4 regions of the Sphingobacterium sp. 40-24 genome follow, and region 4 is predicted to be linked to each of the others. Evidence: riboswitches for the same ligand, from Rfam matches in the RefSeq annotation. Region 4 holds a riboswitch; each other region holds the start of a gene.
The links. A riboswitch is a leader RNA that binds a small molecule or an ion and turns the genes downstream of it on or off. The one in region 4 is predicted to bind S-adenosylmethionine.

Region 1 (3,149 bases), on a different contig from region 4:
TGTATGATTTTGATACCTGCTTTTTCCAAGGCTTGTACTTCATCCAAGATCGCCAATGCAATTTGGTAAGTCGTTGTTGAGCGCGGTTGATCGTTACGTACGAAAGACCATTGTAAGATTGTTACAGGACCAGTCAACATACCTTTAACCGGACGATTTGTCAATGATTGTGCATATGAAGACCAACGGACAGTCATATCTTCAGGACGGTATACGTCACCATAGATAATCGGAGGTTTTACACAACGTGAACCGTAAGATTGTACCCAACCATTTTGTGTGAAAGCGTAACCAGCCAATTGTTCACCGAAGTATTCAACCATGTCATTACGTTCGAATTCGCCGTGTACTAATACGTCGATATCCAATTGCTCTTGAAGACGGATGGTGTTTTCTGTTTCTTCTGCGATTGCTTTATCGTATTCTGCCTGCGTAATAGCACCCTTTTTCAGATCTGCTCTCCATTTACGAACATCTTTCGTTTGTGGGAATGAACCGATAGTTGTGGTCGGGAACGCCGGTAAGTTGAATTTCGCTTGTTGCGCTGCTTTACGGTCTGCAAATGCTGAAGTGCGTTTTGCATCGTCATCAGTAATATTGCTTGTACGTGTTTTAACCTCTGGTTTGTGGATCAATGGAGAGGTACGACGGCTTTCAGCAGCCGCTTTGTTCGCTTCGAAGCGTTTTGCTGTTTCAGCATCAACTTCTCCCTCCGCTAGTACGGCTAAGTCTTTTACTTCAGCTAATTTTTGTTTAGCAAATGCTAACCAGTTTTTTACTTCAGCTGGTAGCGATTGTTCATTGTGTTCATTGTCTAAGTCAAAAGGAACGTGCAACAAAGATGAAGAAGGAGCTACCCATACACGGTCTTTTCCTAATGCATCAACAGCCTGTTTGATTTTAACCAATGATTTTTCGTAATCATTTTTCCAGATGTTACGGCCTTCAACAATACCTAAAGATAATGTTAATGAAGCAGGAACTTTAGCCAATACCGTATCCAATTGGTTTTCACCGCGTACCAGATCCAAATGTAAAGCATGGATAGGTAGGTTAACTGCGATATCTTCGTTGTCTTTTAAAGCTTCGAAGTAAGTCGTTGCGATTAATTTGATATTTTTTGCTGCTGCAGCTAATTTTTCGAAAGTAGGTTGATATAAAGCTTTTACTTTAGCATCTAAATCCAATGCTAAGAAAGGCTCGTCAATCTGAACATATTGTGCACCAGCATCAGCTAATTTAGCTAGTATTTGCTCATATACTGGAATAAGTTTATCCAATAAATCGATACGGTCGAAGCCAGCTTCTTTTTCTTTACCGATCAAAAGGTATGTAATAGGACCTAATAGAACTGGTTTAGTATCGATGCCCAATGCTTTTGCTTCGTTGTATTCATTTAAGAATTTTTCGGAAGTCAATTTGAATTCTTGATCTTTTGTGAATTCTGGTACCATGTAGTGGTAGTTCGTATCCAACCACTTGGTCATTTCCATTGCAGTCACGTCGATTCCTTCTTGTTGGAAACCGCGCGCCATGGCAAAATATAGATCTAAACTGTAATTGTTGTCTACTTTATTCAATAAAGAATGGTAGCGAGCAGGAATTGCACCAACAGTGAGGGTTAAATCCAATACTTGATCGTAAAAAGAGAAATCATTGGAAGGGATCAAATCTATTCCAGCATCTTTTTGTGTTTTCCAATTGCCTTCACGAATTTTTTTTGCTGTGTCCAATAATTCCTCAACAGAAGATTTTTTAGCCCAATAGGCCTCATTGGCTTTTTTCAATTCGCGGAACGCGCCCACACGAGGGTAACCTAAATTGTTAGTCAATAACATAATGAATGTTTTTAATATTTCTTTTTCAACTATATTTCTTGCTAGAGAGAGAAGGACACACTAGAATTTGGTGACTTCGGCTTATCATTCCCATATCAAGTAGGGTAGAATTTAGCACCTTGTCAAGGGACAGGTTGCTAAGGCTTCATCGGGTCTATTCCCTCTGCCTTTCTCTATAAGCGACGCTAAGTTAGAACATTTCTTTTTGAAATGCAAATTTTTTATAAAAGTGCGTCAATTTTTTATATTCTACTAAGGATGAAATTGTTTTGTTCTTTTATTTTCATCCACGAATTCGAGTAAGTCACGCTTGAATACGTGTGTAGCATAAAAAGGGGAATGACTATATTTTTCATTCCCCTTTTTTTAGCTGACCAAAAGTTTGTAACCTTTTCCGTGCACATTGACAATTTCAACTTTGCTATCTTCTTTTAGATATTTACGAAGTTTACTGAGAAATACATCCATACTTCTACCCGTAAAATAGTTATCATCATGCCATATTTTTAACAACGCTTCTTCCCGGGTCAGCACATCATTTTTCTTTAAGCAAAGCAAGCGGAGTAGTTCAGCTTCTTTCGTGGAGAGTTTTTGCATCTGTCCTTTGTAAGAAATCTGCTGACTTGTATAATCAAAGAAATAATCGCCAATTTCAAATTTATCCGCAACCACTTCTTCTTCTTTGTCTCGAACACTGCGTTTCAGCAAAGCATTGATGCGGAGCAATAATTCTTCCACTCGAAAAGGCTTGGTGATATAATCATCTCCTCCTAGCTCAAAGGCTTCGGTCTTATCTTCCATCATCCCCTTTGCTGTGGCAAAGATAATAGGAACAGTATTGTTTGTTTTTCTGATTTCACGTCCAACTGTAAATCCGTCCTTTTTTGGCATCATGACATCAAAAATACAAAGGTCGTAGTTATTTTTTTTGAATTGAGAAATCGCTTCATCTCCATCCGTGCATAATGTGACGTCAAATTTTCCCTTTAATTCGAGATAGTCTTTTAAAAGATCCCCCAAATTAGGATCATCTTCTGCTAATAATATCTTTTGCATAATGAATATATTAATTTTCACCAATGTCCCTTGATGCTGATAAATCAGCCTTCCTCAACCTTTGAAATTTTTTAAAGAGGAAATATACAAAAAAGGAACGTTTTATTTTTTAATAGGCAAAATTACTTCAAAGGTCGTGCCTTTATCTTTTTCACTTTTAACTGTAATTTTTCCGTTCAGCCTTCTCAGAATGTCCTGTACATAACTTAAGCCAAGGCCAAATCCTTTGACATTATGAACATTCCCAGTTGGAAT
Region 2 (3,149 bases), on a different contig from region 4:
GCTACTGGTAAAGTTGGATTTCCTTCTTTAATTGAGGCGCAATGGGCAATGCTTCACTTTAAGTTCAGATCCCGGATGAGAAACAAACTGGATGGTAAACGTATCAAACACAGGATGGGTAAAGACGCCTGCAAAAGGGCCTATTATTGTAAGTTCTGCAAAGGTTATCATATTACCACCTGGGAAAAAGGTCACTTTAATGATTATAAGGCCAAAGCCGAATCCTGGGAGATACCGAAAGTATTAGGAAATTGGAATTATTCGATAGAATAATCCCGTGGTCTATTTTCTATTCCAATTTTTTTCCTCTATAATATTCATTCCAGTTATCCTTCGCATAACCTTTACCCAGATATTTAAATGTGAAAGCAGTTGCATCCTTTATCTCTTGACCAAAATAATAGACTTTCCAGCTATCTTTACTGTATCCGTCACCGAGAAGAACAAAGCTTTGGGCGGATACATTTTTTATTTGATTGCCTCTATAATAAACATTCCAGCTGTCTTTGGCATATCCTTCATCCAGTATTTTAAAGCTGGGCGCAGAGACATCTTTAATCTTAACGCCACGATAATAGGCATTCCAACTATCTTTGGCATATCCCCAACCAAGTGATTGGAAAGAATGTGGCGATACATCTTTAATCTTAACGCCACGATAATAGGCATTCCAGTTGTCTATTGCATAAGCATTGCCGAGGTCTTTGAAAGATCGTGCATCGACACCTTCGACCATCTTATCCCTGTAGAAGATCCGGTTGCCTATGTTGACATAATCGTTTTCTCTGTCATGTCGAAACGTCGTCTGAGACGTAGATCTTTTATTGTGACGACCTTGTTGAGCAATACTTTTCCCCAATATACATAGCAATGCAAAGGAAATAACAAGCATATTTTTTAAGTGGATAAAGGCCATAATGTATCTGTTTTATAATATGATATTTATATTGAATCCCTCCTTTATGACCAAGATAATTCACCGAAGGTTTAATCATTTTATCATTTTATTTCTCGTTATCCTTATCCGTTTCAAATGCAACTATTTTGGAATCCAAATATTTTTTTGTATATTGCTGGTTATGAGTTTTAAAGAAAAATTAGAGAACTGGCGCACGTCAATCAATCGCGCCGGTAGTGGTGAGGAATTGTATATTTTGCTTTTGAACTATAAAAGGTTTATCAACAAAAATTGGGTGGACGATTTTGGCGATCCGGGCAACTGGAAATCGGAATTAAATCAGGTCATCAGCAAAGTAAGAAACAAGGTGGATGTAGCAGATATCAGAGCCTGCCAAGATTTATCGTCCTATCAGGACGATGCCCGGCAGACCGCACATTCACTCAATCATACGTTAAAATATCATCACTCATTGACAAAAGGGTAGGCTAGGCCTACCTTTTTTTGCCGATAACGATTACTGTAAAGGAATCAGGACATTCTGTTCCAAGCGTACAGGGACATGCTTCACCGAGGTAAAACCGTCTTCCTTGGAAATGATGTTGGAAAGATCCAGTCCTCTTTTGGAGAACGTACTGATCAAAGCTGTTCTAAAGGTTGCTTTGGCTGAACCCCAGCCTTGTCCTAAAATCGTGTCATTGTTGAGCTGGATCAGTTCATCTGTTGAGTAATAACTGAATTTTTCCAGTAAGTGTTGGTAAAGATTTGTTGTAGTAGCCATACAATTTAAAAATTTAAAGGATTAAACCATAAACTGTATCCAGATCTTGTTGGGAAAATAATCGTTCTGTGACGTTTATTTTGGTCGAAACCCGTATTAATTTACCACCGCGGTGCCTCCACTCGGTTGGTATTGCATCATGCAATTCTGAATACTCTACAAATATAGTAGATTATTTTTTATAATAAAAAATATTTTTGTTTTTAAGGGTAAATGAGCGCTAACAACAGGAATAGGGAGGTCAAAAGCGAGGCGCGTTGTTGGCTGTGATTTGGTTATGAAGCGGATAGCTGGGCGAAAAATTTATCATGTTACTGTAATCTCATCGAAAATACTTTTAAAAACAGAGATAAGACAATACTTTTGCGCCATGAATAGAATTGCGGAAATTAACGAATACATTGCTGCCGAACGCGAGGTATTATTGCAACACCCTTTGTATCGTAAGATCAAAACGATCAAGAATCTACGTTCTTTTACAGAAGGGCATGTGTACGCTGTATGGGATTTTATGTCTTTACTAAAAGCTTTACAGATTAAATTGACCTGTACGACTTTACCTTGGTTTGCGAGTGAGCATCCATCAACACGCTATCTAATCAACGAAATTGTATTGGCTGAGGAATCGGATGAATACATTGATGGCCGCCGTTTGAGCCACTTTGAGATGTATCTGGACGCCATGGATGCCATGGGTGCCGACCTTCATCTGGTCAACAAATTTATTGCTCAAGCCAAAAAATCGAACAACATATTCGATGTCATTGCAACGACCACATTGGACAAGCGGATCAAAGACTTTTTGAATTTTACATTCGAAGTGATTGCTGAGGGCGAGGTGCATAAAATTGCCGCAGCATTTACATTTGGACGCGAAGATCTTATCCCGGGAATGTTTACCTCTATTTTGGAAGAGATTAAAACAAACTTTCCTACAGCCAATCTGGATAGCTTTATTTATTATTTTCAACGCCATATTGATCTTGACGGCGACGAGCATGGACCGTTGGCGATGCAGATGATCACAGATCTTGCCAAGGACGATGAGGTTAAATGGACGGAAATGAAAGAGATCAGTAAAATTGCGCTACAAAAAAGAATCCAGCTGTGGAATGCAATAGAAGATTCCTTATATGGATAATCTATTATTATACCATCGAGAAAGGCCTTTCAAATCACGATTTGAAAGGCCTTTTTTATGTGCTGTAAAAAAGGATATTGTAAGGACTTATTGGCAGATATTGGTCTTTTTGTTTGAATTGATGAAAAAATGTCTTTTTTCCATAACATATTGGCGTTTGTGAAGAAATCCAAGTTCCAATAAGTGTCTAAGTTTGCAACGCAAAAAAATTACATAGCACACGTGAACTTTTTTCCTCCCTATTGGGCAAAAGGCATACTAACCATGGGATTGTTAGTATGCGCTATTTCGGACACCTTCGCCCTCGATTCTTTGCGCATGTCCCTGAA
Region 3 (3,149 bases), on a different contig from region 4:
TTTATTGTCCCTTTCGCATTAACCTGTCGCGCTCTTCGGAAATAAACAACCATCGCGATAGCCGGGATTGCTAAAAGATTTAATAGATGCACTCCGATCGAAAGCCCCATAACAAAAGCAATAAAAACCAGCCAACGATCGCTACCGTCTTCATCTGCACGGACTTCCCACTTTAAAATTGCCCAAAATACAACTGCTGTACATAAGGAAGACATTGCATAAACTTCAGATTCTACTGCCGAATACCAAAATGAATCGCTGAAACTAAATGCCATTGCACCGACAACTCCTGCGCCGAAGATCTGCAGGTAGGTTGACAAAGAAGCTTGTTTGTCTTTGTTGAGTAGCTTTTTAGCAATGGCGGTTATTGTCCAAAATAAAAAGGTAACAGTAATTCCACTGCAAACTGCAGAACCTATATTCATCCAATAGGCGATCTGCCCCTTATTCCCTAAAGCGAGATTAGAAAATATATTCTGAATAAGAAGAAACAATGGTGCTCCCGGTTGATGTGCCACCTCCAATTTATAGGCACAGGCTATAAATTCACCGCAATCCCACCAGCTTACCGTCTTTTCAACTGTAGCGATATATACACAGGTGGCAATTAGTCCGCAAGCAAAACCGAGTAGAGAATTTAATCTATTGTACGTCATAAGGTCAATTGGTCTATTGTTAAAATCCTTTTTAGCACTTTAAGTTAAAAAGTTATCCTGACTCCGACACACGAATTAACACTATTTAACACCAGTACCTGACTGTAAACAGGCTATTCAACACTGAATATAGAGATCGACCTAAACCACGCTGCCGAGACTTTCAACCTATTTCAGGCTTTCACAATGAATTATCATAAAAAAGGGAGCTTATCTGCTCCCTTTTTTATCATTTTATGAGTTAGGCTAGTTTTTCAACAATCTTCTTTGTTGGACCAGGATTACTCATCGTATAAAAATGTAATACCGGAGCGCCAAATTTAATCAGCTCCTGACACTGTTGTACCAACCACTCTTCACCTACCTGTCTGACGTCGGCATTCGTTTTACATGCCGCGACAGCGTCACTCAGTTCCTCTGGAATATCTAAATGAAAAATTCTTGGCAAGGTCACCAATTGCTTTTTTGTTGTCAGTGGTTTTAATCCCGGAATAATGGGCACATGGATTCCATTGTCCCTACATTTTGTTACAAATTCCTTGTATTTTTCAACATTAAAGAACATCTGAGTCACAATAAACTCTGCTCCCATATCGACTTTTTGTTTCAGATATTTAAAGTCAGTATTGAAATTTGGAGATTCAAAATGCTTTTCGGGATACCCGGCTACTCCGATGCAAAAATCAGTCTTTTCCGACGTGATAATGTCTTCATGCAGATACTTTCCTTTATTCATATCGGTTACCTGTTCCAATAGGTCTGTTGCAAAAGCATGTCCACCATCGGTTGGTATAAAATCGGCATCGCCCTTACGTGCATCACCCCGCAACACCAAAACGTTATCTATCCCCAGGAAGTTCAAATCGATCAATGCATTTTCAGTTTCCTCTTTTGTAAAACCCCCACATATCAAATGTGGCACCGCATCCACTTTATATTTATTCATGATGGCCGCACATATCGCCACTGTCCCAGGACGTTTACGATAGGAAACACGTTCCAGTAATCCACTCGCATGCTCTTTATAGATATAATCTTCCCGATGGTAGGTGACGTCGATAAAAGGAGGTTTAAACTCCATCAGTTCATCCATGGTTTTAAAAATACTTTGGATGCCCTGCCCTTTCGCCGGTGGCAATAGCTCAAAAGAAAACAATGTTTTTCCTTTGGCATTCTGGATATGATCGATAATCTTCATTAAAAAACTGTTTTTAGTTTGGTTGGCTTACATCGAAACGCACACGTCGAGGAATCGTTTATCTACATGTAACTTATCTTTCCCACATGGAGTAGGGTAGAATTTAGCACCTTGAACAATACAGGTTGCTAAGGCTTCAACGGGTCTAGTCCCTCGGCCTTTCTCTATAAGCGTTGCTAATATCGTTTTAAAAAATCAAAAGACAAAAATTATTTTTCGAAAAGGCAAAAATAGCAGCAAAAAGACTTCAATAAACGATGTTTCAACGTCACTTTAGCTTTGTATCCATGCAACGACAGGATTCTTCACCATACCAATAGTTAAAGACCTAGAAAAACCAGTAGAATTAACGATCGAGGATCATAGACAGCGAAGAGATTGACTATGCCACAAGAACATTGGCTAAAGATTAGCTGCCAAAGAATTTCGTAAATTTTTGAGATAAAATGTGACCAATAAGAGTCCTTTAACATGGTACTCCTCTTTCGATCCATATTTAAATCCGTCAAATAAATAGTGATAGGCGACTAATGCCTCTTTTTCGTTGTAAAATAATTCCTTCCAAGAATCAGGAACATCTGCCCATGCCTTGAGCACAATGCCATTCTCGGCATAAATAATTGGTGATTCGACACCATCCATTCGATAATCGTGATGGGTGCCAGAGCTTGATATGTGTTGGAAATAAGCGATAGAATAATCTACGAAATTCAAGGCCCTCGCTTTTATCTCCTTTTCACTTTCTGATTTTACCGGAGCATTTCGCCATAAATTCACTTGGCTATCAAATTTACTGGGCGTTTCCCGGATAAGGGTTTTATCTAACACAAAGTTGATATAAAGTCTTTCACTAGTGGGTATACGTGCTGAGCTAAACTGTGAAAAATCACCTCTCAGCTGAACAAAATCTTTTTTTATTTTAACAATATCCAAAGCGACACTACCTTTTTTCTCATCCGTCAATTCTAATCTATCACCGTCAAATTTGTACTTACCAAAGAGTAAGATATCATCAATCGCCATGACAAACTGGTCCTTATCATGAAGCGAAAGAAAGGATCGGTATAGAATAGGATCATTACCATAGGTATCTGCCTCCACATTTTGGGGAGATTCTCTTTTTAATTTATGATACTCATCATTTGGATAGCCCAATATCATTTGGTAGTTACCTTCAGGAAACTCCTTTTTCTTCCCAAAGAAAGTACACGAAGACAATGAGAGTGTGAATAACAGCAGTAATAACGGTTTCAAAATCAATTAATAATTATGGCCAATAGTAATATTAATATATA
Region 4 (3,149 bases):
GGTGATTGGCGTAAAAGGTTCGATCAGTTGTAATGGCCAGACGTTGACTTTCATTGAATGCAATACCCCATGGTGAGTGGACGGCATTTGTTCCAACCACGATGAGATGGTTGATGGCTATACTGTGCGATACGGCCCATTCCAATGCTTGTTGACCGCCTAATGACCCCCCGATAAGGATCTCTATTTGTTTGATTTCCAGGTGGTCCGCAAGGACTTGATGTGCGTGAACCAAATCCCTCACTGTGAATTCGGGGAAAGATAGGTAATAGGGTTGTCCGGTTGCTGGGTTTACAGATAGCGGATTACTGCTATTATATGCTGATCCTATGACATTGGCACAAATAATATAATAATCGTTTGCATCAAACAACTCACCTGTTCCAAAAAGACCGGACCACCAATCCAGCACATCTGCATTGGCCGTTAATGCATGGCAAACCCAGATCACATTGCTGCGATCTGCGTTGGGTTTGCCAAATGTTTCATAACTGATTTGTAAATCAGTAAGCTCTCTTCCATTTTCAAATACAAAAGGCTCCGGGTGCAGATATATATGCTTACTCATTTTACGTTTAAGTTTTAAGCCGAAAAAATCTGATTATTTAATTTTATCAAAAGCTTGTTGTAAATCAGCTTTGATATCATCAATATGCTCTATTCCTACAGAAAGACGTAATAAGCCTTTGAAGACTCCGGCATTGGCTTGATCTTCATCACTCAATTGTTGATGGGTTGTAGCTGCTGGATGAATAATCAATGACTTCGTATCACCAACATTGGCCAAATGACTGATCAATTCTAAGCTGTCGATAAAGCTATTGGCCTTTTGCGCTGCGTCACCTTTAAGCTGGAAAGAAAGTACCGCGCCATAGCCATTTTTAAGGTATTTTTGTGCGTTAGCGAAGCTCGGAGAGCTTTTTAATCCCGGATAGTTTACTTTTTCTACCTGTGGATGCGCCTCAAGCCATTTTGCGACCTCTAAAGTGTTGTCTACATGGCGTTGCACCCGCAAAGACAAGGTTTCAAGTCCTTGTAATAATAAAAATGAATTGAAAGGGGAGAGTGCTGGTCCGAAATCCCGGAGCCCTTCCACACGCGCCCGAATGGCAAATTGAATATTTCCGAATGGTCCGCTTTCACCGAAAACTTCGGAAAACACTAAACCATGATAGCCTTCAGATGGTTCGGAAAATTGCGGGTATTTTCCATTGCCCCAATTGTAGTTTCCGCCGTCGACGATGACACCGCCAATGCTTGTGCCATGTCCACCGATCCATTTAGTTGCCGATTCAACAACCACATTTGCACCATACTCCAGAGGTTTAAATAAATAACCTCCGGCTCCAAAAGTATTGTCAACGATTAATGGTAATTCATATTTTTTTGCTACAGCAGCAATTTTTTCAAAGTCGGGAATATTGAAACTTGGGTTTCCGATTGTTTCAACATAGATTGCTTTTGTTTTATCATCAATGAGCGCTTCAATTTTATCGGCTTCGGCATCTGTTGCAAAACGAGCTTCGATGCCTAGGCGCTTAAAAGAAACTTTAAACTGGTTGAATGTACCGCCGTATAAGTTGGATCCCGCAACAAAATTGTCACCACTTTCCAAAATATTATTTAAAGCTATAAACTGTGCCGCCTGGCCGGATGCAACAGCAACAGCTGCAACTCCACCTTCCAGTGCCGCAATACGTTGTTCGAAAACATCCGTAGTAGGGTTCATAATCCGTGTATAAATATTACCGAACTGCTTTAATGCAAATAAGTTTGCGCCGTGTTCGGCATTTTCAAATACAAAAGATGTTGTTTGATATATAGGAACTGCTCTAGATCCCGTAGTAGGGTCAGCGACTTGGCCAGCGTGAACCTGAAGAGTTTCGAATTTTAAATTTTTGTTTGAAGACATAATATATCAGATTTTAAGGGTTCAAAAAGAAATTGCAAAGTAAAAAGAGAAGCATACACACCTCCTTGAAGGGGCTGTTAAATCTTTATCCAAGAAAACGGAAATGATTTTTAACAAGCATGGAAGTGCATATGCATACGCATTCGCATTCGCATCGATACAATTGTACGATGGGTTACACTTTCGCTTATCGTGCGGTTCACTTGTGTTGAACCTGAATTTTTAATGGACTTCAGTAATTTAATAATCATTGTCTTATGTCATTTATATGCTCCAAAACGATATTGTTTTGGACAGGAATTGGCACCTTTTCAAACAAATTGAAGGTTGCCAGTGGGTCATTGAGCCAGTCTCTCGCCACTTCTTTATAAATCAAGACCTACTGATGAAGGGAGGTGTTGATTAGAAATCTTCTTTCGAAGACGACACAAATATAAACTCTTTTTTTATTAAAGCAAAAGAAATGGTATTTTTTAGTTAAAGGAATTTTGAATAACATGCCGATTGGCATCGCATATCTTCCGATGAAACCGCAAAAGTAACTGTCAATCGGGTATTATGATTTCTTTAAATTGATCCGTTCTGCAGTTTGATTTAAATCTGTTAGGAGAGGTTTAAGCGCATCGATTCTACTATGGATATCATAGGCGAGGTGGCGATTCGTCTTTTTGTTTAACGATAGCGAGAGGCCCACCAAATGGGAATTGACCTGATATGCGAGTGCCTGAAAATGGTGAATATGTGACCAATCCATCCATTTGTGCTCGGGTTCTTTTTTCATTTGATTAATGGCGTCTGAAAACAGGGCCATGGCGGTCTGCGCCTTTTTACGAGCCAGTCGTATATCAAACGAACTTTGTCTTTCGTCCGACAGACGGTTATTGATGATCTGGAAATAATGCGCGTTGTAAAGGGATACCTCTTTTGCCAGCTGAACCATGCCTGTGCTCTGGCGTACAGGTATCAAGAAATAACCCGCTATAGCCAAGAATGCTCCAATCAGTGTGAAAAGTATTCGGCTGCCTAAAATGAGATTGATGTTGCCTTCGAACAGATTGAGTGCAATCACAATTCCCAAGGTAATGAAGATGACACTGACCATATAGTTAGATCGGTTGAACAAAAAGAATCCAAAAAGACCCAATGCAGCTATGGTTAGGAGTGCTGGAAGAAAATGAATAGAAATTAAGCAGAACACACCAACTATAATACCCGAGAATGTACCGACAATACGTTC

Region 1: it holds a riboswitch for S-adenosylmethionine, as region 4 does, so the genes downstream of both, metE (5-methyltetrahydropteroyltriglutamate--homocysteine S-methyltransferase) here and BGP15_RS05855 (O-acetylhomoserine aminocarboxypropyltransferase/cysteine synthase family protein) in region 4, are expected to answer to the same signal.
Region 2: it holds a riboswitch for S-adenosylmethionine, as region 4 does, so the genes downstream of both, BGP15_RS14205 (5-oxoprolinase) here and BGP15_RS05855 (O-acetylhomoserine aminocarboxypropyltransferase/cysteine synthase family protein) in region 4, are expected to answer to the same signal.
Region 3: it holds a riboswitch for S-adenosylmethionine, as region 4 does, so the genes downstream of both, BGP15_RS07615 (methylenetetrahydrofolate reductase) here and BGP15_RS05855 (O-acetylhomoserine aminocarboxypropyltransferase/cysteine synthase family protein) in region 4, are expected to answer to the same signal.

Annotation. Positions count from the first base shown of each region.
Region 1 covers NZ_MKWH01000055.1:211,451-214,599, forward strand. Annotated here, with positions in the region: gene metE (5-methyltetrahydropteroyltriglutamate--homocysteine S-methyltransferase) at 1-1,838, opposite strand, end outside; SAM riboswitch class I at 1,917-2,020, opposite strand; gene BGP15_RS20235 (response regulator transcription factor) at 2,205-2,894, opposite strand; gene BGP15_RS20240 (sensor histidine kinase) at 2,997-3,149, opposite strand, start outside.
Region 2 covers NZ_MKWH01000036.1:4,597-7,745, forward strand. Annotated here, with positions in the region: gene BGP15_RS14190 (hypothetical protein) at 1-273, shown strand, start outside; gene BGP15_RS14195 (DKNYY domain-containing protein) at 290-916, opposite strand; gene BGP15_RS14200 (hypothetical protein) at 1,080-1,385, shown strand; gene BGP15_RS14205 (5-oxoprolinase) at 1,416-1,679, opposite strand; SAM-I-IV-variant riboswitch at 1,746-1,839, opposite strand; gene BGP15_RS14210 (DUF3050 domain-containing protein) at 2,050-2,820, shown strand; gene BGP15_RS14215 (TolC family protein) at 3,085-3,149, shown strand, end outside.
Region 3 covers NZ_MKWH01000021.1:175,884-179,032, forward strand. Annotated here, with positions in the region: gene BGP15_RS07610 (glycosyltransferase family 117 protein) at 1-656, opposite strand, end outside; gene BGP15_RS07615 (methylenetetrahydrofolate reductase) at 898-1,854, opposite strand; SAM riboswitch class I at 1,925-2,027, opposite strand; gene BGP15_RS07620 (hypothetical protein) at 2,257-3,108, opposite strand.
Region 4 covers NZ_MKWH01000017.1:4,286-7,434, reverse strand. Annotated here, with positions in the region: gene BGP15_RS05860 (homoserine O-acetyltransferase family protein) at 1-568, opposite strand, end outside; gene BGP15_RS05855 (O-acetylhomoserine aminocarboxypropyltransferase/cysteine synthase family protein) at 602-1,912, opposite strand; SAM riboswitch class I at 2,174-2,286, opposite strand; gene BGP15_RS05850 (FUSC family protein) at 2,469-3,149, opposite strand, start outside.